Regions from separate parts of the Chromobacterium haemolyticum genome, predicted to be linked through region 2. Evidence: predicted binding sites of a transcription regulator. Region 2 holds the regulator's gene; each other region holds the start of a gene.

Region 1 (10,760 bases), 2.0 Mb from region 2:
CGGCGTCCAGCTCGGCGAGACTGGCCGCGCCCAGATGACCGCCGGCGTGTTTGGGATGCTCGATGACGATGGCGTCCGGCAGCCGGCCTTTTTTCATCCAGCGCTTGAGCACAATGCCGATGCCGCGCGCCTCGGACAGGATGGGGATCAAGGCCACCTTGGGAAAGCCCGAGGTCATCTCCGGCAGGTCCAGCGGCAGGCCCGCGCCCATTACCACCGCTTCCGCGCCGGATTCGCAGGCTTGACGCACGTAGTCCGGATAAGAGGCCACGGCCTTCATCACATTGACCGCCACCATGCCGCGGCCCTGGGCGTAAGTCAGCGCGCCCTTCACTTCGCGATCCAGCGCAATCAGGTTGAGGCGATCAAGTTCGGCCTGACCGCGAGCGTGTTGCGACTGCTCGACCAGATCAGCGTGCAGATGGCGCAGATCGACGCTGGCCACAGTGCCCAGCGCGCCCTCTCGGGCGACGTGGCCGGCCAGGCTTTTGGCGGAGACGCCTATGCCCATTCCCCCTTGCACGATGGGAAGCAGAGCGCGTTGCCCTATCTGCAAGGGAGCGTAGAGCGAGGAATTTGTGGTCATTTAGCAACGATGCGGGTACGGGTGAATAACTAGGCGATCGTAAGTGCGGTGGGATTAAGAGTCTTTGCTCTAGGGTAAAAAAACTAAGGACAGCTCGCTTTTTAACTAGAGAAAAAGGTTGATTCTTCAATGGCTTGTGTTGTTGTCCCGACTGAAGATAGTACGCAAACTTTTGATTTTAGTGATGATATTTTTAGTTAAGCCATTTGTGCGTGCATTGCTATGCGTATGGAATTTTTTTGGTGAGAGAGTAAAACTGGGGAAGTCTTACGACAACTAGGGGAAAAACTCTCCGTTTTTCCTTGCCGTAGCACATTTCAAAAAATCGACTCCTGTCCATTTGGTCAGATTTCCCAGTTCAGCCCTGCTTTTACAGTGCCCGTGCCAGTAACGTGATGATTGGAGAAAATAAAATGGCGCATTTCTTTCCACTGGAACTGGGAGGTTTGCTGATGGAGAAGGTCAATGCAACGTCGTATGAAATCGATTTGTTGAAGTTTCGCCACCAAGTATTTCGTGAGCAACTGAGGTGGGTGCCCATTAGGCCGGACGGCCTCGACCTGGATGATTACGACGCGTTCTCCGACAATCTGGCGGTGATTGCTCAGAATCAAGTGGTGGGATCGGCCCGTTTCACCGCCGGCGATCAGCCATTCATGATCGAGCGGGAATTTTCCCGTTTGCTGGCACCGGGGGAACGTATCCGCAAAGGCGAGGGCTGCGGGGAAATCACTCGCTTCGCAGTGGGGAAAACGATTTCCGGTTCTGAGACGAGAGCGATTGCACGCTTGTTGTATCTGAGCTTATGGGAGTGGTCGCGCGCCAATGAGGTGCGTTGGTTGTATTTCGTGGTGGAGCCGTCTTTTTATCGGCATCTGTCGCGAATGGGCTTTCCAATACTGCCGGTAGGCGTGCCGCAGCCGCTGGATGGCGGGGTGATGTCGGTTGCGGGATGCTTTGACTGGGAGCAGGCTGATCCGGAGTTCATCAAGTCGCTGCGACGGGAAGTCGCGGCGCCAAGAGAGTGCGTCCGTTCCTGGATGGAATACGACCGTGCGCATGCTCCCGCGTGGGCTTAAGCTGGCCGGCTTCAGCTAATCGCTGACCTGCAGTCCTCCGGGGGGCGGCAACAAGTGCATACCCAACACGATGGCGTGGGTGCGATTGTTGGCATTCAGCTTGCGGATGACGTTGGCGACGTGAAACTTCACGGTGCGTTCACTGATGTCCAGAATGGTGGCGATTTCCCAATTGGTCTTGCCGCGGCTCATCCAGTGGAAAATATCGTATTCGCGCTGCGATAGCGGCATGGAACTGGGAGTGGCCGGAGCCAGATTGGCTATGCGGACAGCGGCTTGGTGCAGGTGTGGCGTCAGACATTCAAGCATGGCTACCAGATTGGGATCGGCGCTAGCGTCTTTGCCGCTGACGGAGAAAATGCAACCCAGATTATTGCGTTTGGAAGCGGCGCTGAAGGTGACGCCGCTTTCCAGCCCAACGGTGGCGGCCTCGGCAATGAACTTGCGCTCTTCCTTACCTTTGGCGCGGCTAAAGCGTTCTTGCCACTGCACCGGGCCGCTGCCCAGATGGATCTTCAGAATGGGATCGTGCTGGGCGTAGTTTTCCTCCATGTAATGCTTCAGCCATTCCGTGGGATAGCTGACATTCAAGACCCGCTCCAGCCGCTGAATCTGCTGGTGCTGGTTGATGCGACCCAGCGCTAGCACCATGTGTTCGGAGGGTGCCTGGCTGAGCAACATGTCCAGAAACCCCCTGAGCTCGGCTTCGGTTTCGATTTGTCCGGCAAGGTGAATCCATTCCAGCAATGTCCATTGCTGACTCGCGGACAGACCGCTGGGCAGCGGCCGTGCTATCGCGGAATTTGAGATGACCATGAGCAAATCTTTCTTGATCTTGTGGTTTTACGCTGCTGGATAGTAGCCCACATGCAAAAGGCATGGGAAGCGCTAACTCCTTGTTCTGGTGCCAAGAACAGCGACTGTTGCATTCGTCGCCGACATTATAACAAATTGCCTGTCCAAAAATCCGTAAGTAGAAATAATTATATTGATCAATGACTTATTTGGTGCTATCCGGAGGGTGGCAAACAAGGGGAGAACTCGGGGTGTCATAAGGGAGGCGCTGGGACAAGCCCGGAAAACTGGACCTTCTGTCAGTGTTCCCGATAACTGAAGCGCTGGAACAAAGGCGCGATCTCTTCTACCAGTTTCGGCGCGGGCCAGCCGGCGGGGGCTGGGGGAAAGGCGGCGGATGGAGGCGGGCGGAGGCGTTGCCAGTGATAGTCGGCGACGCCCAGCGCCGCCAGACGCCGCGCCAGCGCCGCCAGTTGGGGTTCGCTGTGCCAGTGAGGGTGTATGCTGCTGCGACATTCAAAATTGATGTTGTTTTGCAACAGACAATGCAGCGCGGCCTCTGCTTGCTCGCCGCTGCGCGACAGGTGGGTCAGTGCCGGGTAGGCGCCAAAATCGGTCTTGATGTCCAGGCCGACCCAATCGAGCAGAGACAGAACCCGGCGTAGGCGCTGCGGATAGGCGCCGCCGATGTGCAAGCCGGTGGCGAAGCCCAGCGCGCGGGTCTGTTCCAGCAGAGCCGGCAACGCCGGTTCCTGCAGCGGTTCGCCGCCGGAGAACACCACGCCGTCGAGCAGACCGACCCGGCTTTGCAGCCAGCGCAGAATGTCCGGCCAGCGGGTTTCGCCGTTCCGGCGCTGCAGTAGATGCGGGTTGTGGCAGTAGTCGCAGCGCCAAGGGCAGCCAGCTAGGAAGACCACCGCGCATAGCTTGCCCGGCCAGTCGCAGCTGGAGAACGGCGTTAGCCCGCCGATGCGGGCTGCTGCGGGGTCAGCGGCGCGCATGTTCACTGAAGCAGACCCGTTCGTCGAATTCTCCCCGCTTGCCGATATTGAAGGACTGCACTGGGCGGTGATAGCCCATCACACGGGTCCAGATTTCGCAGCGGGTGCGCTGCTCGTCATTGAGCGGGGCGGCGTCTTGGCCGGGGATGAGGGTGGGAGGAGTCATGGGCTTTCCTTTCTTAAAGGGCTTATGAAGACTGGCGCGCCAGCAGTTCCGCGTCGCAGCGCGGGCAGAATTCGTGGTGACCGGACAGATAGCCGTGCTTGGGGCAGATCGAGAAGGTGGGGGTTACTGTGATATAGGGCAGGCGGAAGCGGGACAGCGCGCGCCGCACCAGTTCGCGGCAGGCGTCGGCGCTGCTGACCGCCTCGGTCATATAAAGGTGCAGCACGGTGCCGCCGGTGTATTTGCGTTGCAGCAGTTCCTGACGTTGCAGGGCCTCGAACGGGTCGTCGGTGAAGCCCACCGGCAATTGGCTGGAGTTGGTGTAATAAGGATGAGCGTCGCTGCCGGCTTGCAGGATGCCGGGATAGCGTTTGCGGTCTTCCTTGGCGAAGCGGTAGGTGGTGCCTTCCGCCGGGGTGGCTTCCAGGTTGTACAGGTGGCCGGTGCTTTCCTGGAACTCGACCATGCGCTGGCGGATGTGGTCCAAGTAGTCGCAGGCCAACTGGTGGCCCTCGTCGCTGGTGATGTTGATGCGATCGGCGCTGAAGTTGCGGATCATTTCATTGATGCCGTTGACGCCTATGGTGCTGAAATGATTGCGCAGCGAGCCCAGGAAGTGACGAGTGTAAGGGTAGAGGCCGTCGTCGATGCGCGCTTGCACTTCGCTGCGTTTTTTCTCCAAGGCGTCGCGGGACAACTCTAACAAGCGGTCGGTTTCGGCCAGCAGCGCGGCGTAGTCGCCGGCGAAGCGGTGGCCCAGACGCGCGCAGTTGATGGTGATCACGCCGACGGAGCCGGTTTGTTCGGCGCTGCCGAACAGGCCGTTGCCGCGCTTGAGCAGTTCCCGCAAGTCCAGTTGCAGCCGGCAGCACATACTGCGCACCATCTGCGGCTCCAGGTCGGAGTTCACGAAGTTCTGGAAATAGGGCAGGCCGTATTTGGCGGTCATTTCGAACAAGAGATCGGTATTCTCGCCGTGCCAGTCGAAGTCGCGGGTGATGTTGTAGGTGGGGATGGGGAAGGTGAAGGAGCGCCCCTTGGCGTCGCCGGCCAGCATCACTTCGATGTAGGCGCGGTTGATCATCGCCATTTCGCGTGCGCAATCTCCGTAGCGGAACGGCATTTCCTCTCCGCCCAGCACCGGAATCTGCTCGGCGATGTCGTCTGGGCAGGTCCAGTCGAAGGTCAGGTTGGTGAACGGGGTTTGGGTGCCCCAGCGGCTGGGCACGTTGAGGTTGTAGATCAGTTCCTGGACGCACTGGCGCACGTCGGCGTAGCTCAGCCCGTCTTTTTTGACGAAGGGGGCCAGGTAGGTGTCGAAGGAACTAAACGCTTGGGCGCCGGCCCACTCGTTTTGAAGGGTGCCGAGGAAGTTGACGATTTGGCCGCAGGCGGAAGACAGATGGCGCGGCGGCGCGGATTCCACCTTGCCGGGAATGCCGTTGAAGCCATTTTGCAACAGGGTGCGCAGCGACCACCCGGCGCAGTAGCCTGACAGCATGTCCAGATCGTGGATGTGCAGATCCCCCTGGCGGTGGGCAATGGCAACTTCCGGCGCCAGCACCCGCTCCAGCCAGTAATTGGCGGTGAGTTTGCCGGCGATGTTGAGGATCAGGCCACCCAGGCTGTAGCCCTGGTTGGCGTTGGCGTTGACCCGCCAGTCGGCCCGGTCCAGATATTCGTCGATCGCGGAGATGGCATCCACCATGGCGGCGGGCGCGGAAGCTGTGCTCATTTCTATATCTAGTGAAGTTATCGAATTGGCGACACTATAAATTGTGTTTTACGGGCTGTGTGGCCGAGGTGGCGATAACTTGACGCGGATCAAGCGCGGTGTTTTTGGGCTGCGGCTGCGCTTGCCAGGCCGGTGAAATGAGTCGTTGAACGCGATTATCGTGTTGTTTGCGGCGACGCATGGCTTATGCTGGATGGGTGCCGTCGTGCAGCCGATGCCGCTCCGCTGCGATCATCGTTGCTCCTGCGGCATATTGTTGCCAACTTGATGCTGTTTCATTGAGTCTGTTGCAACAAACTCATGGCATTCAGCCCGGATCAGGTGCATACTTGGATTGCATAGAAAATAGGGCGATGTATTTTCAAGCAAGCTGTAATAACTATATGACAAAGTGCGCTCCGTGAGCGGTGCAGCGGGGAAGCTGCGGTCGGTTCTGTTCCTGGCGTGGATTTGTCCATGAAGATGCATTCACAACAATTTGCAAGTTCTTCTTTAATCATTAGAGGGTATGGTGTACCCTTTTTAAAGATATACTACTTAATAATGTTATCAGCATTGTCAAATCCAGGGCGTCCGTCCGGGCGTGAAGGGTAGGCGATGCCGAGCCTGGAACATCCCTGATTATGGACACCTTAAAAGCATTGATGGTCTTCATGACCACGGCGGAAAACGGCAGTTTCTCCGACGCCGCGCGCAAGCTGGGCGTATCGCCGGCCGCTATCAGCCAGAGCATCGCCCGGCTGGAGCAGGAACTGGAGGTTCGCCTGTTCAACCGCACCACGCGCCAATTGACGCTGACCGAGGACGGGCGCCGTTTCTACGCCCAGTGCCGCGGGCCGGTGAACAATCTGGATTCGGCTATCAATCAGTTGAAGGCCAGCCGCGACGAGCCGGCCGGTCATCTGCGGGTCAGCATGCCCAACTCCTTTGGCCGGCGTTTCATCTTGCCCATCATGGGCGAGTTCTGCGAGCGCTATCCCAAGGTGCGGGTCTTCTTCGGCCTGGACGACCATTTCAGCGATTTGATCGAGGACGGCTACGATGTGGGCGTGCGTTCCGGCATGATGCCGGACAGCCGCATGGTGGCGCGCAACTTGGCCCAGATGCCGCTATACGTGGTGGCGTCGCCGGGGTATTGGGATTTGCATGGCCGTCCGAGCGCTCCGGAGGAGTTGAGCAACCACGATTGCATCAATTTCCAGTTCCCGACTTCCGGCCGCCTGTTCAAGTGGGAGTTCGATCGCAAGGGCGAGCGGATTCCGTTGGAGGTCAACGGCACTTACACGCTGAACGAGATGGAGGCGGTGGCCGAGCTGGCGCGTCTGGGCATGGGCGTGGCCCAGTTGCCGGGCCATGAAGTGGTGCATCTGATCCGTTCCGGCGAGCTGGAGCCGGTGTTGACCGATATGGTGTCGCTGGAGCGCTCGATTTACATCTGCTTCCCGCATCGCGATCACATCGCGCCGCGCACACGGGTGTTCGTTGATTTCGTCGTGGAGAAATTGGCGGATCATCCGGACATCATGGCGGATCTGCCGGGCCTGGATTTGAGCGCCAAACGCAAGGCGGCTCAGAAAAACTCAGTCTGATCCCGTCTCCGCTTCATCCGAAAGCCAGCGCTCGCGCTGGCTTTTTTGTTGTCTTTTTACCGCTGAGAGCCATCCTTTCTCCCAGGTGTTGTTAAATATAATGAGCGCGTGTATTGTGTTTTTATACCAATCATGAACGGACGCCACGCGTTCGCTTTGCCAAGGAGACAGCTATGAACGCGCCGGCCCGACAAGAACATACCCGCTCTTATTACGCCGCATCGGCCAATCCGGCGCCGGAGCGCCCGTCCTTGCAGAGGGCTTTGCAGGTCGATGTCTGCGTGATCGGCGCCGGCTACACCGGCTTGTCCGCGGCGTTGCATTTGGCGGAGCGCGGTTATCAGGTGGCGGTGCTGGAGGCGGCGCGGGTGGGCTGGGGCGCATCGGGCCGCAACGGCGGCCAGATCGTCAACAGCTATAGCCGCGATATGGATGTCATCGAGCGCCGGCACGGCAAAGCGGCGGCCGAGGGGCTGGGCGCGATGGCGTTCGAAGGCGGGCGCATCATTCGCGAGCGCATCGAGCAGTACAACATCCAGTGCGATCTGAAAAACGGCAATGTGTTCGCCGCTTTCACCCAGAAGCAGTTGGATGAACTGGCGGCGAAGAAGCGTTTGTGGGAGCGCTACGGCCATACCGGTTTGCAGTTGGTGGATCGCGAGAGCATGCGGGGCATCGTGGCGTCGGATCAGTACGTCGGCGCTTTGCTGGACAATTGGGGCGGGCATATTCACCCCTTGAACCTGGCGCTGGGCGAAGCGGCGGCGCTGGAGTCCCTTGGCGGACGGATTTTCGAGCAGTCCGCGGCGCTGAAGATTCATCCTGGCGGCCGGGTGCGGGTGGAGACCGCCGGCGGCGAGGTTGGTTGCCGCTTTCTGGTGGTGGCCGGCAACGCTTATCTGGGCGATCTATTGCCGGCTTTGGCGGAGAAGAGTCTGCCTTGCGGCACCCAGGTGCTGACGACCGAACGGTTGCCGGAAGCGCTGGCCAAGAGCCTGTTGCCGGGAGACCACTGTGTCGAGGATTGTAATTTCCTGTTGGACTATTACCGGCTGACCGCCGACAACCGGCTGTTGTACGGCGGCGGCACCGTGTACGGCGCGCGCGATCCGGGCGAGGTGGAGCGGCTGATCCGCCCCAAAATGTTGAAAACCTTTCCGCAGTTGGCGGATTACAAGATCGAGTTTGGCTGGACCGGCAATTTCTCGCTGACCTTGTCGCGGCTGCCGCAGGCCGGGCGCATTGGCGACAATGTCTATTACTCGCAGGGGTGCAGCGGCCACGGCGTGACTTACACCCATCTGGCCGGGCGGTTGCTGGCGGAGGCCATTGACGGCGACAGCCGGCGCTTTGATCGTTTCGCCGGCCTGCCGCACTATCCCTTCCCTGGCGGACGCGCGTTCCGCGTGCCAATGCTGACCATGGGAGCGTGGTGGTACGGGCTCAGGGACCGCTTGGGGCTGTGAGTTAGTCGTCGGGGGCGAGGCGCCGCTCGCGGTTGGCGCTGCCGGCTTCGCCCACCACGCGGTTGCGGCCCGCGTTCTTGGCCGCGTACAGATACATGTCGGCGCGGTGCAGCAGGGTCTCCGGCATGTCGTCCAGGGTTTGGGTGGCCACGCCGATGCTGGTGGTCAGGCGGTTCACCGCCGGCAGTTCGGTCTGCGCCAAGCGCTGGCGGATATCATCGGCCAGCGCCATCGCCCCGCTCTGCTCGGTTTCCGGGCAAATCAGCAAGAATTCGTCGCCGCCCCAGCGCGCCACCGTGTCCAACTGGCGCGCGCGTTTTTGCAGTAGTTGGCCAAAGGCGGCCAGCACTTGGTCGCCTGCCAGGTGGCCGAAATTATCGTTGACGTCCTTGAAGTGGTCGATGTCCAACAGCAGCACGGAGAAGGGGCGTCGGGTACGGTAGGAGCGCTCGGTTTCGCGTTCCAGGATGGTGTTGGCCTGGCGACGGTTGGCCAGGCCGGTGACCGCGTCTTGGCCGGCGATGGTGTTGAGCTCTTGCAGCATGGCGTGGGATTCGCGGGCGCGGCGGTAGGCGAACAGCGCCAGCGATACGGCCAGGTTGACGCAAAGCAGCAGCGCCAGCGCCATGGTTTGCGCATTGACGTCGCCGGAGTTCAGCCACTGGTAACGCTGGGCCAGCCAGAATATCAGCAGATTGGCCAGGAGCAGGGTGGCCAAGTCGAGCAAGATCTGCCGGAGGCTGAACAGGCGTGGCTTCATGGGGCTTGGGCCGTTTCCGATGAGTGCAGGCCGCCGGGAGGCGGTTAGATTGCGTTGATTCTTTTCGGATTAGCCCAAACTTGGCCCGGCCACAAGGAGTGCGCGCCGGCAACACGTTATAAGCACCTGTTCACGAACTGCTGAGCGTTGGCGATACGGTGTTGAAAACAAGCTAAAAACATTCATGCACCACTCGTGTATTCCGCTTTTTCGCTCGTTTTCGCCTTTGCTCGCGAGACGTTTAACAGGTGATTAAACGGCCATGAAGCGCCCCAGCGGCGTGGCGCTCCAGTCCACGCTGTCCAGCAGGTTCTTGACGATGAGCCCCAGCTCGGTGTCGCCTTCAATCAGCAGTTTGCGGTGAAAAAACAGCGTGTCCGGGTCTTCCTCGCGCAGCATCATCCGGGCGAAGTCGGCCAGCGTGGCGGAGAGCTGCAAATCCGGCGCGTGGTTTTCCTGGTCGCGGCGGAAGCCTTGCTCGTCGGCGCGGAAGCGCAGGGTCAGGCCGGCGTCCAGCACGCGGATGGCGAAGCGGCGGCCGGTCAACAGCGCCATGTCCGCGGGCAGCACGCCGCGCCGGGCCAGTTGATTGAGGCTGGCGGCCAGCAGCCAGGCCGGCGGCGCGGCCGGCAGCCGGGACAGCAGCGCCGCGGCGGCGGAGGGCAGGGCTAGATCAGGAATGCGCATGGGAGGCTCCTATGGCTTGGTTGCCGGCCTGGCCGCGCCAATAGCCGTCCACCAGTTCGGAGTCGGCGTGGCGGCTGCTGGTGGACAGCAGCGTGTCCGGGTCCGCGCCGTCCAGCGCTTGGCGGAACAGGGCGACGATGTCGCCGGTGGCGCGAGACTGTGGGCTGACGCGCACGGCGTCGACGCCGATGGCGGACAGGCCGCGCAGATGCGGCAGCAGGCTATGGCAGCTGGCGGACAGGGTCTGGATGCCGTTGAGGGTGAGGAAGTCCTGCTGGTCCTGGGTGCGCATGGTCAGCCCGTCCGGGTGTTCCAGGCAGCGGAACTGGCAGTCGTCCTTGCTGAGATTGTAATGACGGGCGGTGAAGCAACGCGCGGACAGGGCCAGCGGCAGCTTGCCCCAGGCGAACAGCTCGGTGGCGATCGGCGTGCCGATCTCGGCGTAGCGGGCCAGCAGTTCGGCCAGCGTGGCGCGGTCCATTTCCACCGGCGGCACCCAGCGTTCGGCGCCCCAGTCGCGGATCAGTTTCAGGGTGTCGGCGTTGTAGATGTTCAGATGCGGGCCGGCGACGAAGGGCAGGCCGTGTTCGCGGGCCAGCTTGATCGCGCCCAGGTCGTTGGCTTCCAGCGCGATGTCGCCGTTGGCGGCCAACTGGCGCGCGCGGCGCAGATCGGATTCGCTCTCCAGCAGCGCCTGACAGCTGAGGGTGACGCGTTTGCCGGCGGCGGCCAGGTCGCGCGCTAGCGAGATCCAGTCCTGCGGCCGCATCTGCTGGCGGCGCGAGCACACTACTTCGCCCAGATAAATCCGGTCCAGCGGCCAGTCGGCGGCGGCGGCGTAGAAGTCCAGCAGGGTGTCGCGCGGCCAGAAGAACAGCACAGGCCCGAGCGTCAAT
Region 2 (10,760 bases):
CGTACGTGGTCGGTGTTCCAACCTTGCAGTCTCGTGCCCGCCAATCCCGATTGGAACCGGGAAGTGGGTTGATCTCACGTAGCAGAATGCAGGAGCAACAATATGTCCCAAACCCTACCCCCTCGCCGTTTCTACCGGCTCAAGCCCCACGAAAACCAGGCGACCCAACTGCCCTTCGTCCGTTATCTGCCGCATCGCGGCCAGCCCCATCACTGGCAGATGCCGCCCGCCGACGACTATGTCGACGCCTGCGCCTATGGCCGCGAATGCGCCGCCCACCTGGCCCAGTTCTTCAAGGACCAGCCGCATAGGCTGAATCAGGGACTGCTCGGCAAGATCGCCCGCGATGTGGATTTCAAGGACCCCGGCCACGCCCGCGGTTATTGGGTGGGCTTTTTCAGCTATGCCGAGCAGTTGATGGCGCTAGGCGCGCTGCGCTGCGACGTGTACGCCCATGTGGACAGCGTGCACGCCTTACAGCAGGCGCAAACGCAGAAGTCGGAACTGGAAGGCAAGGCGCCGTCGCGCAATAGCTAAGAACCTGTTTACGATCTGCTGCGCGTCGACAGGATGGATAGAAAAGGGCGTTGAAATCCGCTTCGAAATGCTCATGTACCATATGTACATTCCGCTTTCTCAGCGGTTTTCGCCTTGTCTCGCCTTAGCTCGCGAGCTCGTAAATAGGCCCTAAGATAGTTCGCAGCAAGCGGGAAGGTTCGCCTTCCCGCCTCAAGCCGCCGGCTGGCCGGCGTTGCGCGCCTGGGCTTGCGGGAATTGATGCCAGTAATAGAAGTATTCGCGCACCAGCATCAGGAAGGTGTTTTTCAGTTCCGCCTCGCGCAGATGCAGCAGCACCGCGTCCACCATCATGCGGAAGCTGTCGCCCTGGATGGGCTGGCCGTCCAATAGATAAAGCAGGGATTTGAGCAGGCGCTCGCGCAGATGGATGTCCGGCTCGGACATGCCGTCCTCGAACAGCTTGCCCAGGTACAGGCCCAGCGACGGCGGAAAGCGGGAAAAACCGTCGCGCTCCATCCGCGTCAGCAAGCTTTCCCAATCCGCTTCCAGCCATACCCGAACATTGCGCACCGAGAAACCGCTGCGCGCGGTGATCTCCACCACTTTCTTGGTATCGCCCAGCCAGAAATAATAGAACTCGCGAGTACAGGTCAGCGCCAGCACCTGCTCGTCCGGCGCACAGGTCTGCAGCAAACGTTCACAAGGGCCGCGGAAGCCTTCCGCGCTGCGCTCGACTCCGTCCAGCCAGGGCAGCAGCAGTTCCAGAATGCGACGCCGCTCGTCCACGACCTGGGCCGGCGCGCCCTGACGCGCCAGCAATCGCATATAAGCCTCCAGCGCCGCCTTCAAATCGCTCATGCCCTTCCCCAGCCCTCCCGAATGTCGTTCCGGTCTTACCCTTCCCCTCGCCGCTCGCGCTCTTCGGCACTACGGGCGGACTGTTCTTATTTTCGGACAGAAATGTTGCAGACTCCAGACGGGATTCACAGCGGCGCTGGCGTTTTCCCAAGAGCGGCCAAGAAAACCAGCTTCACGGCGGAGACAAGGCGCGCCGACGCGGGCCGTGCTTGAATACGGCCAGTCGGCGCAATGCAGTATCAGGGGGTCGCCGTTCTCAACGCGGCGAGAGGGGGGCCGGCGTCAGGCTCAGGCGCAAATCCGCGCCCACCATGCGCGCGTCGCGGATGCTTAGCCGCTGCTTGTCCGCCAGGTCCTCCAAGGGCGGCCAGGCGAACAGGCCCCGCGCGGCGTCGCCGGCCAGCGACGGCGCCAGGTAGAGCACGATCTCGTCCACCAGCCCGGCGCGCAGCATCGCGCCGTTGAGGCCGGCGCCGGCTTCCACCATCAGCATATTGACACCGCGTTGCGCCAAGGCCGCCAGCAAGGCCGGCAGATCGGCATGGCCATCGGCCTGCCGCGGCAGGGTCAGGATGTCCGCGCCGGCGCGGTAGGGCCGCAGCCGCGCCTCTGGGTGATCGCAGGTGGCCAACAAGGTGGCGCCGCCCTGGTAGATGCGCTGTTCCGGCGCGGTGCGCAGCGCGCTGTCCAGCACCACGCGCAGCGGTTGGCGCTCGCAGGGGACTTCGCGCACCGTCAGTTGCGGATCGTCGGCCAGCACGGTGCCGCTGCCGGTGAGCACCGCGCAGTGTTCGGCGCGCAGGCGATGCACGTCGCGTCGCGCCTCCGGGCCGGTGATCCACTGGCTTCGGCCGTTGAGCAAGGCGGTCTTGCCGTCCAGCGTGGCGGCGGCCTTGAGCATGACCCAGGGGCGGCCGCGCTCGACGCGCGACAGGAAGCCGCGATGCACTTGCCGCGCCTCCGCCTCCATCAGCCCGGCGTCGGAGTCGACGCCGGCGGCGCGCAGCATGGCCAGGCCGCGGCCGGCCACTTCGTGGTAGGGGTCCACCATCGCCGCCGCCACCCGGGCCACGCCTTCGTCGATCAGGCGCCGCGCGCACGGCGGGGTGCGGCCGTGGTGGCTGCAGGGTTCCAGCGTGACATAGGCGGTGGCGCCGCGCGGGGACAGGCCGCGCGCCAGGCAGTCCTTGATCGCCTGGATTTCCGCGTGATCGCCGCCCACCTGCAGGGTGGCGCCCTCGCCGATCACCGCGCCGTCGCGCACCAGCACGCAGCCCACACCCGGATTGGGCGCGGCGCGGCGGGTGGCCGCGGCGGCCAGCCGCAACGCGCGCTGCATGTAACGATGGTCATCGGCGGAATAATTCATGGTTCAACACGTCCATTCATGAGCCAGCAGGCTGTACTGCCTGGCGTCGCAATAGCGGCCCTGCAACAACAAATACTCGCGCAGCACGCCTTCGTAACGAAAGCCCAGCCGTTCCGCCACCGCGCAGCTGCGGCGGTTGTCCGCCGCCGCGTCTATCGCCACCCGGTGCAGGCCCAGCGGGCCGAAGGCCTCGGCCAGCAGCAGGCGCAGCGCCGCCTGCATCACGCCCTGCCCCACCTGGCGGCTGTCCAGCCAATAGCCGACAAAGGCGTGGCCGTTCAAGGCGTCGATGGCGTGCAGATCGCAGACGCCGGCCAGTTCGCCTCCGCGCAGCACCAGCCAAGTATAGGCCTTGCCGATCTGACGGCCGACGGCGGCGGATTCCAGGAAGGCGCGGGAGTCGGCCTCGGAACGGGTCAGCGGCTCCCACGGCATCCATGGCCGCAACGCGTCGCGGTTGGCGTTGATCAAGGCGAACAGCGCCGGCGCGTCGGACAGCTCAGGCGCGCTCAGCGAAACATGGGCAGGCAGGGGTTCAGACATGCAGGCACCCGCAATGACGGAAGAATGGAGCAGTCTACTCCAGCCTCCCGCCGGGAGGTCAATGCGAAGACTTCTGGATTTCCTTGATCGCGTCGGAAAACTCGGACACGTCCTGAAAACTGCGGTAGACCGAGGCGAAACGCACATAGGCCACCTTGTCCAGGCGGGCCAGTTCGTTCATCACCATTTCGCCGATCTCGCGGCTGGACACTTCCCGCTCGCCCAGTTGCAGCAACTTGTGACAGATGCGGTCTATCGCTTCGTCCACCAGCGCGGTGGGCACCGGGCGCTTGTGCAGCGCGCGCAGGAAGCTGGTGCGAACTTTCTCGATATCGAATTCCGAACGATGGCCGGCGGTTTTCACCACCTGCGGCATGCGCACGTCGGCGGTTTCAAAGGTCGTGAAACGCTTCTCGCACACCGGGCAGCGCCGCCGCCGCCGGATGCTGCTGCCGTCCTCACTGACGCGGGAGTCGATTACCTGAGTATCGGCATTGCCGCAGAACGCGCATTTCATGACTTAATCCTAAGGGTTCCAATGTATGGATGTTATCAGCAATGCGCGGTCAAGTTAATGCCGCTATCGTCCACCCATGAAAAAGACGCCCCTAGGGGCGTCTTTTTAAGAACCTGTTTACGATCTGCTGCGCGTCGGCGATACCGCGTTGAAAACGGCTTCGAAATGCTCATGTACCACTTGTACATTCCGCTTCCTCAGTCATTTTCGCCTTGTCTCGCCTTAGCTCGCGAGATCGTAAACACGTTCTACGGCCGAGGCAAGCGCGGCTTATTTGGAGTACACCGGGAAACGGTGACACAGCGCGGTGGCTTGCTCCGCTACGCGGGCGATCAGCGCGTCGTCGTTCGGGTTGTCCAGCACGTCCGCCACCAAGTTGGCCACCTGGATGGCTTCGGCTTCCTTGAAGCCGCGGGTGGTGATGGCCGGGGAGCCGATGCGGATGCCGGAGGTCACGAACGGGGTTTCCGGATCGTTCGGAATCGCGTTCTTGTTCACGGTGATGTGAGCGCGGCCCAGCAGCGCGTCGGCGGCCTTGCCGGTCAGGCCCTTGGCGCGCAGATCCACCAGGAACACATGGCTCTCGGTACGGCCGGATACGATGCGCACACCGCGCTCGCCCAGGGTCTTGGCCATGATGGAGGCGTTCTTCAGCACTTGCTCCTGATACACCTTGAACTCGGGCAGCAGAGCTTCCTTGAAGGCCACCGCCTTGGCGGCGATCACGTGCTCCAGCGGGCCGCCTTGCAGGGTCGGGAACACATTGCTGTTGATGCTCTTCTCAAACTCGGCCTTGGCCAGGATGATGCCGCCGCGCGGGCCGCGCAGGGTCTTGTGGGTGGTCGAGGTCACGAAGTCGGCGAACGGCACCGGGTTCGGGTAGACGCCGGCGGCGATCAGCCCTGCGTAGTGCGCCATGTCCACCATGAAGTAAGCGCCGCATTTCTTGGCGATCTGGCCCATGCGCTCGAAGTCGAAGCGCAAGGCGTAAGCGGAAGCGCCGCCGATGATCAGCTTGGGCTTGGTTTCCATCGCTACGCGTTCCATGTCGTCGTAGTCGATTTCTTCCTTGTCGTTCAGGCCGTAAGCAACGATGTTGAACATCTTGCCGGACAGGTTGGCCGGGGAGCCGTGGGTCAGGTGGCCGCCGTGGCCCAGGTTCATGCCCATCACGGTGTCGCCCGGCTTCAGAATGGAGAAGTACACCGCCTGGTTGGCTTGGCTGCCGGAGTGCGGCTGCACGTTGGCGTATTCCGCGCCGAACAGCTGCTTAACGCGGTCGATGGCGAGTTGCTCGACCACGTCCACATGCTCGCAACCGCCGTAGAAGCGCTTGCCCGGGTAGCCTTCGGCGTACTTATTGGTCAGTTGGGAGCCCTGGGCTTCCATCACCGCGGGGCTGGTGTAGTTTTCCGAGGCGATCAACTCAATGTGATCTTCCTGGCGTTGGCACTCGGCCGCAATGGCGGCGGCGAGTTCGGGGTCGAATTTGGCAATCGTCTGGTCAGCAGCGAACATCTTTGACTCATCCATCAAAGGGTTAACGATGCGGGCATTCTACACGAAATGCCGAGGCGAAAACCTTAACGTGAAGCAATTGCCGCGAAGGGAAAAACGGGCCTCTCCAGATGCGCGCAACCAGTTCAAAATCTTGCGAGCCAGTGCGCAGCCGGCTTTGAACCGCTTGTCCGGGCAGGGTGTAATCAAAATCGTAGAAGTGCTCGCCGGCGGTGATGGTGATGCGCAGGCGGCCGCTGATTCCGCTCAGTTCTCCGGTGCCGGAATCCGGCGTCACCATGATGGCTTGCTCGGCGGCTCCGCGCGTCATAGTGGCGCTGTGTTGCAGCACGAAGCCGCCCTTGCGGCCGTGCAGGTTGCCTTGCACCCGCTCCATGGCGACATAGCCGGCCGAACCCGGCTCCGCGCTGCGGAAGCTCAGCATCTCGCCCTGGCTGACGGCGTCCAGATCGCCGTGAAAGCGCTTGTCAGCCACAGGCGGCCAAGACCGCTGGCGGCGGCGGTCTCGCTCAAGGGATCCGGGGCGAGCTTGACGTCGAAACGACCGCTGGCGGTGGCTTTCATCATCTGTCCTCAAGGCGGGTGCCTCGGGCGCGGCAGTCGCTTGTCATGATAGCGCAGCCGGCCCGGAATGCGCGCCCTCTCACTCGCGGCTATCCACCAGGATCAGCTCGGCGTCCTCGCCGGCGACGATGCGCAATAGCGCCTCGTCCTTAATCGCCGCGCCGTCACGGGCCTGTAGCGCCACGCCGTTGACCTCCGCCCGGCCGCGGGCCAGCACCAGATAGCCGCGGCGCTCTGCGCCCAGCCGGTAGTCGATGCTTTCGCCGGCCTTGAGCGTCGCCCCCAGCACCCGGGCGTGGGCGCGGATGGGCAAGGCCTGCTCGTCGCCGTCCATGCCGCTGGCCAGCGCGACGAAGACGCCGGAGCGGTCCGCCTTGGGAAAAGGCTTGCTGCCCCAGGACGGCTCGCCGCCGCGCCGCTCCGGCAGGATCCAGATCTGAAAAATGCGGGTGTCGACGGCTTCCAGATTGTATTCGGAATGGACGATGCCGCTGCCGGCGCTCATCACTTGCACGTCGCCGGCCTCGGTGCGGCCCTGATTGCCCAGATTGTCACGGTGGCTGATCGCGCCTTCACGAACATAAGTGATGATTTCCATATCCGCATGCGGATGTGGAGGAAAGCCGGTGCCCGGCGCGATGGTGTCGTCGTTCCACACCCGCAGCGCGCCCCAGTGCATGCGCGCCGGGTCATGGTATTCGGCGAAGGAAAAATGGTGTTTGGCGTCCAACCAGCCATGGTGGGCTCCGCCCAGGCTGGCAAAAGAGCGATGTTCTATCATGCGGTCCTCCCGTATTGTGGCGAGGCGCCGCCTGCACGGCGACGCGTCTGATGCAGCCACTATACGTAACGGTCCCAAGGCTGTTAACTAGGCGAATCGAATAGCATTCTTTCCATTTTTGAAATCTTGAATGCGTAACAATGTTATTCAAGCATTAAAATTGGAATCAATCTAACCCGCCGTCCACCCTAATATGAAACGACTCCCCGATCTGGAAGCCTGGGCGATTTTCGCCAAGGTGGCGGAATGCGGCTCCTTCGCCCGCGCCGCCGCGGAACTGACGCTGTCCCAGGCCACGGTGTCCAAAGCCATCACGCGCCTGGAAGCCCGAATGAAGACCATGCTGTTCCACCGCACCTCGCGCCGCATCGCGCTGACCGAGGCCGGCCACGCCTCGCTGGAACGGGCCAGCCGCATCCTAGCGGAGGGCGAGGCGGTGGAAGCGGACATCGCCGAGCAATCCACCAGCCTGCGCGGAGCGGTGCGGGTGACCGCACCGATGTCCTTCGGCCTGTCCCACCTGGCGCCGCTGCTGCCGGAGTTCATGGCCCGCCACCCGGACGTGGAGCTGGATTTCCACTTCAGCGACGAGCAAGTGGATCTGGTGGCCAAGCGGCTGGACCTGGCCCTGCGCATCGCCTCGCTGGCCGACTCCAGCCTGCTGGCGCGCCGACTGTGCGCAGTGCGCATCCTTCTGGTGGGCTCCCCGGCGTATTTCGCGCGCTATGGCCGGCCCCGCCATCCCCGCGAGTTGGCCGAGCACCGCGCGCTGTTGTACAGCAACGCGCCCGGCGGCCAGTTCTGGCGCTTCCGCCACGCGGATGAAGGCGAGTTCGCGCTGGAAATGCCCTCGCCGCTGCGGGTCAACAACGCCGAGGCATTGACGCCGGCGCTGCGCGCCGGCCTGGGCCTGGCGCTTCAGCCGGAATTCCTGGCCTGGCAGGATGTGCAGGCCGGCGAACTGGAAACCGTGATGATGGATTGGCAGGTGGACCCGATTGCGCTTTACATCCTGACGCCGCCGGGCCGCAACCGGCCGGCGCGAGTGCAGGCCTTGATCGACTATCTGGCGGCGCGGCTGGCCAGCGCGCCGTGGGCGCGCCGTCAGCAGGAAACGGAAGGCTGAATCTTTGATGGCAAAGCGTCATAGCAGGCTGACAAGCCCGAATGGACAGTCCAGCGCTTCAACGACAAAAGCCCGGCAGGCTAACGCCTGCCGGGCAAGTCCCAAAGGGACTTAAACGTATGCGAAGCTAAGCGTCACGGCCTTATTTGCCCTTGCACGCGCCATGCATATTGGACGCGCCACGCTCACGCCATGCGCCCCACAGACCATCCGAACCCGGTGCAATGCCCCGAATCTCCCAGCCGTTCATCCATTCCTTGCCCTTGTAAGTCACTTTGGTGCAAGGAGTCTTGTAAACCATGGCCGCATCCCAGTTGTCCCCTGTCGGCGGCTTGCCGCCGTCTTCTTTGGGCTTAATGCTCATCGTGTGGCTAACGCGGTGCTCCTTGCCGTTCTCCTTATCCTTTACCGTCAAGGTGACTTGGTAAGCCGTCTCTTTCTTCACATCCGGCGCGGTGAACGCGACAGCGCTGGCGCTGGTATTGCCCATATTCAGCGCAGGGGACGCTGTCCACTGATAGCTGAGCGCGCCGTTGTGCCCGGTCGAGCCGCCGCCATCCAGCCGAATGCTCTTCCCGGCGGTATAGCTGGGTTGGCCACCGCTGATCCTTGCCACCGGGGCATTGCCGTTGATGTCTTTCTTAACGGTGACAGCATGGCTGGTTTCATGCTTTTTATTCAGAGAGTCGGTGACTGCCAGTTTGAAGCTATACACCTGCCCCGCCTGAGCCCCCGCCGGCACAATGACCTGGACTTTCTGGGCGTGGTTGCCAGGCAGAAACTTCAAACCGTGGCTATTGCTCCACAGGTATTTCAGTTCGCTGCCAATGGAGTTTTCCGCGGACAAGGCCAGGGTTTCCCCCGCCTTTACCGTCGCGTCGCCGCTGATACGGGCCTGGGGCGGCGTATAGCCATCATCACCCTTCACCTGCAAGGCATGGACAGCCGTGGCGCTACGGCCCTTGCTGTCGGTGACGGTCAGTTTTACCTGGTGCCATCCCAAGGCAACACTCGTGCCCGCATGCACGATGACTTTATCCTGATTGGGTAGCAGCAATAATTGACTATCGTTGCTCCATTGGTACTTCAGCTTGTCCCCAGTGGAAGCCTCTGCGCTTAAGATGGCGCCCCCCTCTTCTTTCATAATTTCGGCCGGACCAGAAATCTCCGCCTGAGGCGGTACCGTGGGTTCACCATTGTCATTACCATTTCCCGGAATGGTATTATTGACTTTGATCAGATAGTTGTTGGCCAGCACGCCATTGGTCGCCTTGGCCTTAAAACCTAGCCAAGACTTGTGTGGTCCTTGCGACGACACATCCAGGTTGTCGCCGGCAACATAAGTGACGCTCAGCGTTTTACTACCCGCAATGGCTTGTTGCAGATTGTAGTGCTGCCCATTCACGCTCTGGCTGACCCGGTAAACAATCTCATAGGTTTTTCCACTCTGAATGTCTTGCGATGCGGCGGCAATCTTGGTGTAGGTCTTTTCATGCCCCAGCCAGCGACCGGACAAGGCTTCAAAAGACAGCATGTCGCTGAAACGCTGCCCCAAGACTGGAAGCTGTTCCTTGCTGACACTGACTTGGGCCAAGTTCAACTTACCCATGCCTACCACTGCCTGGTTTTGCTGCGGGGTGACATAGGGTTGAATGGCCTGCCACAAGGTTTCTGCGGTAACCGCTCTATTGACCTCATTACCCGCAGCATAATGTAAGCCAACCGCCTTGCCGTTATTCTGTGACACCACGGGGGAGCCGGATGAACCGGGCATGGTGTCACAATTATGTCCGATAGTCGAACCAACTTCTGTCACTTTGCAGTTAGCTTTGGCTTTGGTATAAGCAATCGTTTGATAATATCGTCGCCCCTCCGGCAATTCAAGACGGCCATGCTGAGGAATATAAAGCGGGCTATTCTGTGTCGGATTCCTGACATCCAGTTCCAAACCACCAAACAGGGTTTTTACCTTAGCATGCTGATAATCGAAAGCATCAAGGGTAAATAAAGTATAGTCATTTCTACCACTCCCACCTGTTACCAGCAGCTTGTCCGGCTTGATTTTAAGCACATGGGCGGGTTCGCTGGTTTTACAACCGGAGGTGATGTATTGAAAACGAGCCTCTCCCCCCCTACTCAAGTTCTCCTGATTATTCACAACATGGTGGTTGGTCACCATGAAATTGTCATTCCCCAAGGACCAACTAGTTCCCGTCGAACCACCCGCCGCCATATGGACGGTGGCCAAGCTGGCATGATTCCATTCTGGCTTCTTTGCCGTGACACACGGGGTCAGCTCGCGCTCATCCTTGCCCCCAATAATGGCATAGCTCGATATGTTGCGATTTGAATTTTCCGGCGGGCTCTCCCAGTGCTCTAGAACCACCGCATCGTCGGGACCAGGCGCCGTCCCAGCGGGGTAGATGATACGGATGCGGGCATATTCGCCGCTAATGGATACGGAGGCGAATAGCTCGCCATCTCTTAGCTCGCCAAAATCTTTCTGTCCATACAAATACACTTCTTTTTGACCCGGATCGGACACTTCGATATAAGCCTGCGGCGGCAGCTTGATCTTGGAGAAGTAGGGAGTGACCGATTCCATACCCGGCGCGCCGACCTTTGTTTCAGCGGCATAAACGCCTGATTGAGCGCTTCTGCCTGCTTGCAGTAGTTGTCGCTGAACCACATGCTTGTTCATTTTTAATGCAACATCTGACAAGATCTTCTGGTCGGCTTGCGAATTGTTCCCATGATCTTGGGCGAATGCAGCAGCGGACAGCAGTACTCCCGCCATGATATTTAATTTAAATATTAACTGAGACATGTTTTATCCATGATAAAAATCACTGGTCTAAATGTATTTTCTGAGCGCGCCCACCCGAATCGCCCTGCCTATGGCAAAGCTAGATCATGGTAAAGCGCGGTCACTCAGCAATCGACAATCTTGAAAAATGTATGAATA
Region 3 (10,760 bases), 1.1 Mb from region 2:
CTGAGATCCGACAGCCCGGCTTCGGCGGCTGCGGCAAGCAGTTTTTCAAGACGGAACGGCGACAGCGCAACGCCGCCACGGAGCTTGGTAAGGTAAGACATTAGACACCCGCGACAAGTATCAGGAAAGCGCGTCATAATACAGCAATTCACTGTTTGTTTTAAGCGGCTAATTGCCCGGATGCCCGCCGCTTAATAAAATAATCCGCATTTAGACAGCATTTCATCTCATCAGCAAGGAGCTTCCAGCATGAAAAAGGTTGAAGCCGTGATCAAGCCGTTCAAACTGGACGAGGTGCGCGAGGCCCTGTCCGAGCTGGGCATCAACGGCCTGACCGTCACCGAGGTCAAGGGCTTTGGCCGCCAGAAGGGCCATACCGAGCTCTACCGCGGCGCCGAATACGTGGTGGACTTTTTACCCAAGGTGAAAGTGGAAGTGATTCTGCCGGACGACCTGGTGGAACGCGCCATCGAAACCATCGTCGCCACCGCCCGCACCGGCAAGATCGGCGACGGCAAGATCTTCGTCACCCCGGTGGAGCAAGTGGTGCGCATCCGCACCGGCGAAACCAACGAACAGGCGATCTGAGTCCAAACGACAAGCGCCTCGCAAACGCCCCGCTTTCGCGGGGCGTTGTCATTCCAGCCGGTGTCAGCGTTTGCGCTTGCGCTCCAACCACGCCAACACGCCCAGGCTACGGTGCAACTGATGCACCGCCTCCACGTGGCGGTACAGGTTCAACCGCCGCCCGGCCAGGCCCAGCAGCACTTCCAGATAATTGAAAAAGCCCAGTTGCAAGCCGCGGCGATGGCTGCGGTCGCTGTAATCGATGTCGCGCGCAATGCGGTGTAATAAACCGCGCCCGATGTGCAACTGGTTGTTTTTCAGCAGTTGAGCCAGATGCGCGGCGTACTGGCGGCCCAGGAAGCAGGCTTCCTCGTAATCCTGGGTCTCCTCCGGTTGCCAGTAATGCGGATGATTGCGCCCCGGAATGTAGCGGACAAAGGGCAGGCGGATTTCCTTGGTGACCAGCGCGATGAAGCGATAACGCGAGCGCGGCAAAGCCGGCTGTTGCGGGGAATCGATGGTCTGGCGCACGCCGGATGCCTTGGGTGCGAGGGGTTTGGCTTTATTGCGAGCAGACTTCGTCATTACAGCCTCCTGAGCAAGTAACGCCAAGCCGCGAAAGCGGCAAGGCGGGGACATGCAACGGTGCATGTCCACTGAATCCCTATTTCAGGAGGCCAGACCCGAGCGCCGCGATTGCTGCGGCGCGGGGCTATTGTGACATGAAGAATCCGGGAGTCAAGGCGGCGCGGACCCGGCAGCACACGCCCTGGCCAGTACCGCCAAGCAGCAAAAAACGGCAAGGCGGGCACATGACAAGGTTGGCCTACCGGGGAAGAAGCCCAAACACCGGCGCACCCGTGAAGGTGCCCTTGCCATCGCCCGCCCGGATCTGACGTAATAACGGCAATCGGACATGCGGCGAAGCACGTCCCTAACTCTTCTTATCGAGACGCCAATCCCGAGCGTCGCGATTGCTGCGACGCGAGGCGATTGTGGCATGACATATTCGGGAGTCAAGGCGGCGTGGGCCGCCGAAGCGTAGCAGCTCTTGAACAGGGTCTTAATCCAAAGGCCCGAACAGACAAGTATGCACCTTGCCGTGCTTCTCCTGGCCCGCCGCCACCACCTTGCCGTCGCCGGACATGACGATATGGCTGCTGCTCCTCGCCTCGCCCGGGCAGAACAGACGCTGCGTCTTCGGCGCGCCAAAACGCCAGCGCAAAGTGGCGTAGCCGCCCTGCTCCGGCTGGGTGGAGGTGCCCGCCAACACGCGGCCGTCCTGACTAAAAGCGGTCAACGTCAGATCGCCCATCACCGGCGAGAACGGCGCCAGCTTGCCGTTTTCCAAGCGCAGCGGGAACGTCCCGTCTGCCGTGAACGAGTTCAGCCATAAGTAGCGGCCATCCTCGGAGACCGAGCGCAAGAACATCTCCAGGCTCTCCTTGCGGGTTTCCGCACGCACCACCGCCTCCAGATCCACCTCGCCCTCCGGCGAGATTTGCACGAAGGCGCGGCTATGGTCGCTTTCCCGGTTAAAGGACACAAAAACCGTGCGCCCATCCGCGGACAAGCCTTCCAACACGGACTTGGCGCGGATCACGCTGACGCCCTCGCCCGCACGCCAACGCACGGCGTCGCTTTCCATGAAGATATTGCCATCCTCGTCGCTCATGCCGGCCCAGGCCAGCACTTGCGCGTCGCGTTGCGCGCCAGTCGCCTTGCCTTCCGTCTCGGTCAGCCACGGCAAGGGCTCGCGCCGGCTTGGCTTGCCCTCGTCCGGATTCCAGACAAAGCCGTACCAAACGCCGGTGTCGGCATGCTTGAAGGAGCCAGCCACATCCCCGCTCCCCGGATGGACGCCGGAAACTCGCAACTTGGTCACCTCGCCCTCGCTCATTAGCGGGCTTTCATTCATGAAATCTTGCATCCGCCGCATCCGACTCAGCATGTCCAGATTGCCGCGCAAGGCAAGACCGGCCGTTACCGCCCCATCCGCGCTCAGCGCCAGCGGCAGGCTCATGGGTTCCGGCAACAAGCTGAACCCCTTGCCCTCCACCCATTGGAAGCCGCGCAGCATGGCCTTTTCGTCGCTCAGCAGCCAGCCAATCACCGTGCGGCCGTCGGCGCTGATGCCGGTGACGCCGGACAACCAGGCTTGGCCCTCAGGCACCAGCGTCTCCAGCGCGCCGCCGCGCCGCCAGCGCACAGCCTCCAGTTTGCCGTCCCGGCCGGTTCCAAAAGCCAAGGTCAGGCCGTCTCGCGACATCGCCACATAGCTGGTGGTGAAATAACTGCCCTTGGGCAAAGGCAAGGCCGCCTCTGTTCGCCCCTGACGCAAGGTCAAGCCGTTGGCCGAACGCAACGCCCACAGCTCATGCCAAGGGAAACGCAGCTTGAGCGCATCAATCAAGCCCATGACGGAATCGTTCAGTTCGCCGTCGCCAGCGCTCAGTAGTTGCGCCGAGCCGTCGTAGGACAGCTTTTCCGGGTAACGCTCTTTCAGTAGGACGACGCCTGGCTTTGTGGCGGCGGCAACCGGCGCGCACAAGGCGGCCAACATCAACAGGGAAGCGAAGGTTTTGGACATGACTAATTATGATTATCAGCTTAAAGGATGAGATCTTACCATCCCAAAAGCATCACCCTCAAACCATGACCCCGCGCAACTTGCCCGGCATCAAACAAAAAGCCCCCGGATTCCGGGGGCTTTCAAATCATTCAAGGCCAGCTTACTTCCACAGCTTCCACCACGGCATGTCCTCAATGGACCAGCCTTCTTTCAGGTATTCGCTATTGGGGTAGTTCAGCGCCAGCACGCGCTTGGCGTCGTCGCGCAGTTGCGGCATGGACAGCTTGTCGTAAGCCGCCACCATGATGCCAAGCGCCTCTTCCGGATACTTGGTGTTGGCATAGCTCTTCACCACGCCCTGAGCGCGGTTGGCCGCGGCCAGGTAAGCGCCGCGCTTCATGTAATAGCGGGCCACGTGCATCTCGTTGCCGCCCAGCGCATCCAGCAGCCGCTCCATCTTCTTGGAGGCGTCTTCCTTGTAAATGCTGTTGGGGAAGCGCGTCACCAGCTCGCGGAAGGCGGTGAAGGCCTCGCGCGCGGCGCGCGGATCGCGCTCGCTCATGTCCTGGCCGGCCCATTTGGCCAGCAAGCCGGAATCATCGTTGTAAAACACCAAGCCTTTCAGATAATAGAGGTAGTCCAGGTTTGGATGGGTGGGATGAAGCTTGATGAAACGGTCCGCGGCGGCGATGGCCTGCTCCGGCTCGTTATCCTTGTAATGGGTATAAGCCAGGTCCATCTGCGCCTGCTGGGCGTAACGCCCGTAAGGGAAACGCGCTTCCAGCGTTTCGTAGAGCTTGACAGCGCGGGTATAATTGCCGCTGTTCAACTCATCATGCGCTTCCGAATACAGCTTTTCCACGGTCCAGCCGCGAGTCTCATCGTAGGTTTCCGTGGTTGCACAACCGGCAAGCCCCATCACCAACATTGCAGCGACAACGTATCTTTTCATGACTGATCCTTACTTTGACCCGGACGATTATAGCGACATCTCGGAAAACGAGATATCCGCTACACAACAACTTGATGTTCCGCTGTCGCTGGGCGGCGAACGGCTGGACGCCGCGCTGGCGAAATTGATGCCGGAATACTCGCGCAGCCGTCTTACGCAATGGATCAAAGATGGCCACGTGCTGCTGGACGGAAAAACCGCCGCGCCCAAGACCAAGGTGCTGGGGGGCGAGAAGCTGGACGTCACCCTGATGCGCAGCAACGAGGAGATGGCCTTCCAGCCGGAAGCCATGGACTTGCCCATCATTTTTGAAGACGACCACATCCTGGTGATCAACAAGCCGGCCGGCCTGGTAGTGCACCCCGCCTCCGGCAACTGGAGCGGCACCCTGCTCAACGGCCTGCTGCACCACTGCCCGGCGCTGGCCCAAGTGCCGCGCGCCGGCATTGTGCACCGGCTGGACAAGGACACGAGCGGCCTGATGGTGGTGGCCAAGACGCTGCCGGCCCAGACCGAACTGGTGCGCCAGTTGCAGGCGCGCACCGTCAAGCGCATCTACCGCGCCATCGCCGACGGCAACGTGCCGTTTGACGGCACCATCGAAACCCAGATGGGCCGCGACCCGCACAACCGCCTGAAAATGGCGGTGCTGAAATTTGGCGGCAAACAGGCCATCACCCATGTGCGGGTGCTGGAGCGCTTCGCCAGCCACTCCTATATCGAGTGCAAGCTGGAAACCGGCCGCACCCACCAGATCCGCGTGCATATGCGCGAAGCCAACCACCCGCTGGCCGGCGACCCCATCTACGGCAACCTGCGCCACAAGATGGACGAAGACATCGCCGCCGTGGTCAAGTCGCTGGGCCGCCAGGCGCTGCACGCTTACTCCCTGACCCTGGTGCACCCGGCCAGCGGCGAGGAGCGCAACTGGAAAGCGCCGCTGCCGGAAGACCTGCGCCACCTGCTGGACGTGCTGCGCGGCGACGGCGACGCCGCCGACGACGCGCCGCTGCCGCAGTTGCTGGACGAGGCGGAAGACGAGGACTGGGACGAAGAAGACGACGAAGACGACGGCGACGTGGAGGTGATCTATGTCCGCTGAGCTGTCCGCCGAGCAAGCGCCGGACTGGCTGGAGGCCGACTGGCCCGCGCCGCCCAATGTGCGCACCCTGATCACCACCCGCAACGGCGGCGTCAGCGCCGCGCCCTTTCACAGCCTGAACTTGGGCCTGCACGTGGGCGACGACCCGGCCGCCGTGGCCGCCAACCGCGCGCTGCTGCGCCAACAACTGCCGGCGGAACCGGCTTGGCTGAATCAGGTGCACGGCGTGACGGTGCTGAACGCGGCCGAGGTGGGCGCCCAGCCCCCGGACGCCGACGCCAGCTTCAGCCGCCAGCCCGGCACGGTGTGCGCAATCATGACCGCGGACTGCCTGCCGCTCTTGCTGTGCAATAGCGAAGGCACCGTAGTGGCCGCCGCCCACGCCGGCTGGCGCGGGCTGTGCGACGGCGTAATAGAAGCCGCCGTGGCCGCCTGCAACGAGCGCCCGGCGCGGCTGATGGCCTGGCTGGGCCCCGCCATCGGCCCAGACGCCTTTGAAGTGGGCGCGGAAGTGCGCGCCGCCTTCATGGAACGCAACCCGGCAGCCGCGGCCGCCTTCAGCGACATTGGCGACGACAAATACCTGGCCGACATCTACGCGCTGGCGCGCCAGCGCCTGAACGCCGCCGGCGTGGAACAGATCTACGGCGGCGAAGAATGCACGGTGATAGACCGCGCGCGCTTCTTCTCCTACCGCCGCGACGGCCAGACCGGCCGCATGGCCAGCCTGATCTGGCTGGAGTAAGAATCTGTTTACGATCTGCTGCGCGTCGGTAGAGCGATTGTGCGATGAGTGCCGGCTTCGAAATACTCATGTACCACACGTACATTCCGCTTTCTCAGCCGCAACGCCTTGTCTCGTCTTAGCTCGCGAGATTTTGAACAGGCTCTAAGAACCTGTTCAAAGTCTTTTGAGTAAGAGCCCCAAGAAGGCCAGATGGATGAACTGCAAGCTGGTATTGAGTTTCCGCTCGCAGTTCTTCCACAGCCTTCTGCTCTTTTCCAACCAAGCGAAGCTGCGCTCAACAACCCAGCGTTTGGGCATCACCTTGAAGGTGTGCAGCTCGCTCCGTTTGGCAATCTGCACCGTCACGTCCGCCCCCAGAATCTCGCTCACGCCTTGAGCAAAGGGTTTGCCAACATAGCCACTATCCGCCAGCAGGCTCTGAGCCCCAATCAATCTGGATTTACATTGCCGTAGCGCCTGTAGCGCCCCTTTGCGGTCTGTAACCTCCGCAGTGGTGACCGCCACCGCATGTGGCAGGCCCTGCGTGTCCACCACAATATGGCGCTTGATACCCGAGACCTTCTTACCTGCGTCGTAGCCTTTTAATCCTGCGGTATCAGTGTTCTTCACGCTCTGCGCGTCCACGATCAAGAACCTGCTGCAAGCGCTCCGCCCCAGTTTCTCTCGGGCCGCGCCAACCTGATTTTTTAGCGCCTGCTCCAGCAGGCTGCCCCCTTCACGCGGCTCACTCCACATGGTGAAGTACGAATGGACGGTACGCCATTTGGGAAACGCTTCAGGAAGCATTCGCCATTGGCAGCCGCTTCGGAGCAGGTACAGCACGGCACAAAATACTTCATACAAGTCCACTCGACGGGGGCTTGTTCTTTTACGCGCACTTTCCAGAAGTGGTCTGATCACTTCAAATTGTTCGCGACTGATATCACTTGGGTAGCTTTTTCTCACCTCTGGATTTTCTCACACTACGCTACTACTCAGAGACTTTGAACAGGTTCTAAGACATCCGCCCCAAGGCCCCGCCGCGCGCGGGGCTTTTGATTGACCGCGCGGTCGGACAGGCCAAAAACCCAACACACCAATCACGCACCACTTTCCCCCAACTCAGCACTGCCCGCGCCCTGATGCAAATCCACAACATCTAGTGGCCCGCACCGCCCACCCCGCTGCGGCTTGTTTCAGCAAGGTTTCCTGCCTACAGAATGAAATGTGTTGGCCGGCCAAAAAAAATCTCAGGCCCCGCAAAGCCAGCAACCACGGGCTTTCGCCCACAATCCCCTCCAAAACAGCCATTAAATCTTCCGCTGTCAAGACTTGTACTGCCCCATACTCAACACTAGAATTTGGGTGTTCCGCGAGCTACAAACAATACATATTGTGTTTACCCACAGCTCGCGCACAGCTTTTCAACAGATTTGTCCACAGCCGGCCTGCCCCTCGGGAAACGCAGTAACGGAAGGACGCAACCACCCACCTTATCGAGGGCTACATGCAATTGACCACCTTTGAAGGGCAGACCGCCGCAGAACTCGGCCGCGCAGCCGCGCCCAAGGCCGATTTCAGCCAGTACAAAACCATCCGTCGCAACGGTGCGGTGGTGCCGTTCGAACCCGTCAAGATCTCCATCGCCATGACCAAAGCCTTCCTGGCCGTCATGGGCCACCAGGGCGCCACCTCCGCCAGCCTGCGCGAAAAAGTCGCCCAACTGAGCGAACAAGTGGCCAGCGCCCTGATGCGCCGCAAGCCGGAAGGTGGAGCCATCCACATCGAAGACATCCAGGACCAGGTGGAACTGTCTCTGATGCGCTTTGGCGAGCATGATGTAGCCCGCGCCTACGTGCTGTACCGCGAACAGCGCTCCCAAGAGCGCGCCGCCCGCGGCGAAGCCCTGACCCAGGTGCAGATCAACGTGGTGCGCAAGGACGGCCGCAAGCTGCCGCTGGACGTGGCCCGCCTGCGCGCCACCATCGAATCCGCCAGCCAAAACCTGGCCGGCATCGACATCGACGCCATCCTCAGCGAAACCCTGAAGAATATTTACGACGGCGTCAGCGAAGACGAAGTCAACAAATCCGCCATCCTGGCCGCCCGCTCCATGATTGAGCAGGACCCGGCTTACGATTACGTGACCGCCCGCCTGCTGCTGAACAACATCCGCCTGGAAATCCTGGGCGAAGCCGTCAGCCAGGAAGAAATGGCCAAGCAGTACGCGCTGTACTTCCCCACCTTCATCAAGAAAGGCATCGACGCCGAACTGCTGGATGAAAAACTGGGCGAATACGACCTGAAAAAAATGGGCGCCGCGCTGGACGCCAACCGCGACCTGAAGTTTGGCTACCTGGGCCTGCAAACCCTGTTTGACCGCTACTTCCTGCACGTGGACGGCACCCGCATCGAAATGCCGCAGGCCTTCTACATGCGCGTGGCCATGGGCCTGGCGCTGAACGAAGTGAACCGCGAAGAGCGCGCCATCGAGTTCTACAACGTGCTCTCCAGCTTCGACTTCATGTCGTCCACCCCCACCCTGTTCAACTCCGGCACCCGTCGCAGCCAGCTGTCCAGCTGCTACCTCACCACCATTGCCGACGACCTGGACGGCATCTACGAAGGCATCAAGGAAAACGCCCTGCTGTCCAAGTTTGCCGGCGGCCTGGGCAATGACTGGACCTCCGTGCGCGCCATGGGCTCCCACATCAAGGGCACCAACGGCAAATCCCAGGGCGTGGTGCCGTTCCTGAAAGTGGTCAACGACACCGCCGTGGCGGTGAACCAGGGCGGCAAACGCAAAGGCGCCGTCTGCGCCTACCTGGAAACCTGGCACGCGGACATTGAAGAATTCCTGGAGCTGCGCAAGAACACCGGCGACGACCGCCGCCGCACCCACGACATGAACACCGCCAACTGGATTCCGGACTTGTTCATGAAGCGCGTGATGGAAGGCGCGGACTGGACCCTGCTGTCCCCGTCCGAAGCCCCGGACCTGCACGACCTGTACGGCGCGGCCTTCGAGAAGCGCTACAAGGAATACGAAGCCATGGGCGAGCGCGGCGAGCTCAAGGTGTACAAGCGCATCCCGGCGCTGTCCCTGTGGCGCAAAATGCTGACCATGCTGTTTGAAACCGGCCACCCTTGGATGACCTTCAAGGACCCGTGCAACATCCGCAGCCCGCAGCAGCACATGGGCGTGGTGCACAGCTCCAACCTTTGCACCGAGATCACCCTCAACACCAATGAGGACGAAATCGCGGTCTGCAACCTGGGTTCCGTCAACCTGTCCGCCCACCTGAAGGCAGACGGCAGCCTGGACTCCGAAAAACTGCAGCGCACCATCCGCATCGCCCTGCGCATGCTGGACAACGTGATCGACATCAACTTCTACCCGGTGAAGAAGGCGCGCAACTCCAACCTGAAACACCGTCCGGTGGGCATGGGCATCATGGGCTTCCAGGACTGCCTGCACCAGAAGCGCGTGCCCTACGGCTCCGACGCCGCGGTGGAATTTGCCGACGAATCCATGGAAATGGTGGCCTACTACGCTTACTGGGCCTCCACCGAACTGGCGGAAGAACGCGGCCGCTACCCGTCCTACAAGGGCAGCCTGTGGGACCGCGGCATCCTGCCGCACGACAGCATCAACCTGCTGGCGGCCGAACGAGGCGGCTTCCTGGAAGTGGACCGCAGCGAACGCATGGACTGGAACGCGCTGCGTGAACGCGTAAAAACCCACGGCATGCGCAACAGCAACTGCCTGGCCATCGCACCCACCGCCACCATCGCCAACATCATCGGCGTGTCGGCAAGCATCGAACCGACCTACCAGAACCTGTTCGTCAAATCCAACCTGTCCGGCGAATTCACCGTCACCAACGAATACCTGGTGCGCGACCTGAAAGCCGCCGGCCTGTGGGACGAAGTGATGGTGGCCGACCTCAAATACTTTGACGGCAGCCTGGGCCAGATCGACCGCGTGCCGGCCGAACTGAAAGCCATCTACGCCACCGCCTTCGAACTGGACCCGCGCTGGTTGGTGGAAGCGGCCTCCCGCCGTCAAAAGTGGATCGACCAGGCTCAGTCCCTGAACCTGTACATGGCGGGCGCTTCCGGCAAGAAACTGGACGAGCTGTACAAGCACGCCTGGTTGCGCGGCCTGAAAACCACCTACTACCTGCGCACCCTGGCCGCCACCAGCGCCGAGAAATCCACCGGCCGCGGCGGCGAACTGAACGCGGTGTCCAACAGCCACAGCCAACCGGCCGCGGCTCCGGAAGCCGTGGTGGACAACACCCCGGCCACCGACGCCAAGTTCTGCAGCATCGACAACCCGGATTGCGAGAGCTGCCAGTAAGGCGGAAGCAGCCATCCTGGCTTGAACGGCCGGCCCCTCGGGGCTGGTCTAGCCTGGCTCCGGCCAGGCTCCATCTCACAGCCCACTGCCCGCAGCAGGCTGTGACATGGCCCCACAATCCGGCCGCCCCACCCATTGGCCAGCCGCCTGCCCACCCAGACGGCTGGCCAATGGGGAACGCAGCAACAAACCGCGCCAGACCGTAACGGCAGCGGACGCAGCACACATGCAAAACCAGGGGAAACCGGATGAATATAGAAGAATTTTTCAACAGCTACGCAGTGGGCTACAGCCAGCTGGACGTGCCCCAAGTGACCGCGCACTTCACCGTGCCCTTCACCGCCATCCATCAGGGAGACCTGAGCAGCTGGGACGACATGACATCGCTGCGCGACACCACCACCGCCTTGCTGGAGTGGTACCGCAGCCAGGGCTTCATCAGCGCCAGTCACCAACTGGACAGCGTGCTGAATTTTG

The links. Region 2 encodes NrdR, which represses ribonucleotide reductase genes. Its sites were predicted from a motif close to AAANACNATATATNGTNTTT; they were not measured.
Positions count from the first base shown of each region.
Region 1: GYH29_RS02335 (ribonucleoside triphosphate reductase) is a predicted target of NrdR. The motif match lies at 5,392-5,411, and genes of this name have one in related genera.
Region 3: GYH29_RS12655 (ribonucleoside-diphosphate reductase subunit alpha) is a predicted target of NrdR. The motif match lies at 7,302-7,321, and genes of this name have one in related genera.

Region 1 is NZ_AP019312.1:492,363-503,122, forward strand. It holds gene GYH29_RS02310 (NAD(P)H-dependent flavin oxidoreductase) at 1-586, opposite strand, end outside; gene GYH29_RS02315 (acyl-homoserine-lactone synthase) at 1,000-1,665, shown strand; gene GYH29_RS02320 (LuxR family transcriptional regulator) at 1,681-2,481, opposite strand; gene GYH29_RS02325 (anaerobic ribonucleoside-triphosphate reductase activating protein) at 2,760-3,461, opposite strand; gene nrdD (anaerobic ribonucleoside-triphosphate reductase) at 3,448-3,627, opposite strand; gene GYH29_RS02335 (ribonucleoside triphosphate reductase) at 3,650-5,362, opposite strand; gene GYH29_RS02340 (LysR family transcriptional regulator) at 5,986-6,951, shown strand; gene GYH29_RS02345 (NAD(P)/FAD-dependent oxidoreductase) at 7,125-8,417, shown strand; gene GYH29_RS02350 (GGDEF domain-containing protein) at 8,419-9,177, opposite strand; gene ubiT (ubiquinone anaerobic biosynthesis accessory factor UbiT) at 9,430-9,864, opposite strand; gene GYH29_RS02360 (U32 family peptidase) at 9,851-10,760, opposite strand, start outside.
Region 2 is NZ_AP019312.1:3,829,332-3,840,091, forward strand. It holds gene GYH29_RS17495 (hypothetical protein) at 103-537, shown strand; gene GYH29_RS17500 (hypothetical protein) at 730-1,377, opposite strand; gene ribD (bifunctional diaminohydroxyphosphoribosylaminopyrimidine deaminase/5-amino-6-(5-phosphoribosylamino)uracil reductase RibD) at 1,634-2,746, opposite strand; gene GYH29_RS17510 (GNAT family N-acetyltransferase) at 2,750-3,289, opposite strand; gene nrdR (transcriptional regulator NrdR) at 3,348-3,806, opposite strand; gene glyA (serine hydroxymethyltransferase) at 4,077-5,324, opposite strand; gene GYH29_RS17525 (DUF3224 domain-containing protein) at 5,347-5,799, opposite strand; gene GYH29_RS17530 (pirin family protein) at 5,968-6,669, opposite strand; gene GYH29_RS17535 (LysR family transcriptional regulator) at 6,863-7,795, shown strand; gene GYH29_RS17540 (trypsin-like peptidase domain-containing protein) at 7,938-10,622, opposite strand.
Region 3 is NZ_AP019312.1:2,769,129-2,779,888, forward strand. It holds gene purL (phosphoribosylformylglycinamidine synthase) at 1-101, opposite strand, end outside; gene GYH29_RS12620 (P-II family nitrogen regulator) at 250-588, shown strand; gene GYH29_RS12625 (hypothetical protein) at 652-1,152, opposite strand; gene GYH29_RS12630 (hypothetical protein) at 1,631-3,157, opposite strand; gene GYH29_RS12635 (outer membrane protein assembly factor BamD) at 3,300-4,091, opposite strand; gene rluD (23S rRNA pseudouridine(1911/1915/1917) synthase RluD) at 4,090-5,193, shown strand; gene pgeF (peptidoglycan editing factor PgeF) at 5,183-5,938, shown strand; gene GYH29_RS12650 (IS5 family transposase) at 6,095-6,886, opposite strand; gene GYH29_RS12655 (ribonucleoside-diphosphate reductase subunit alpha) at 7,428-10,283, shown strand; gene GYH29_RS12660 (hypothetical protein) at 10,532-10,760, shown strand, end outside.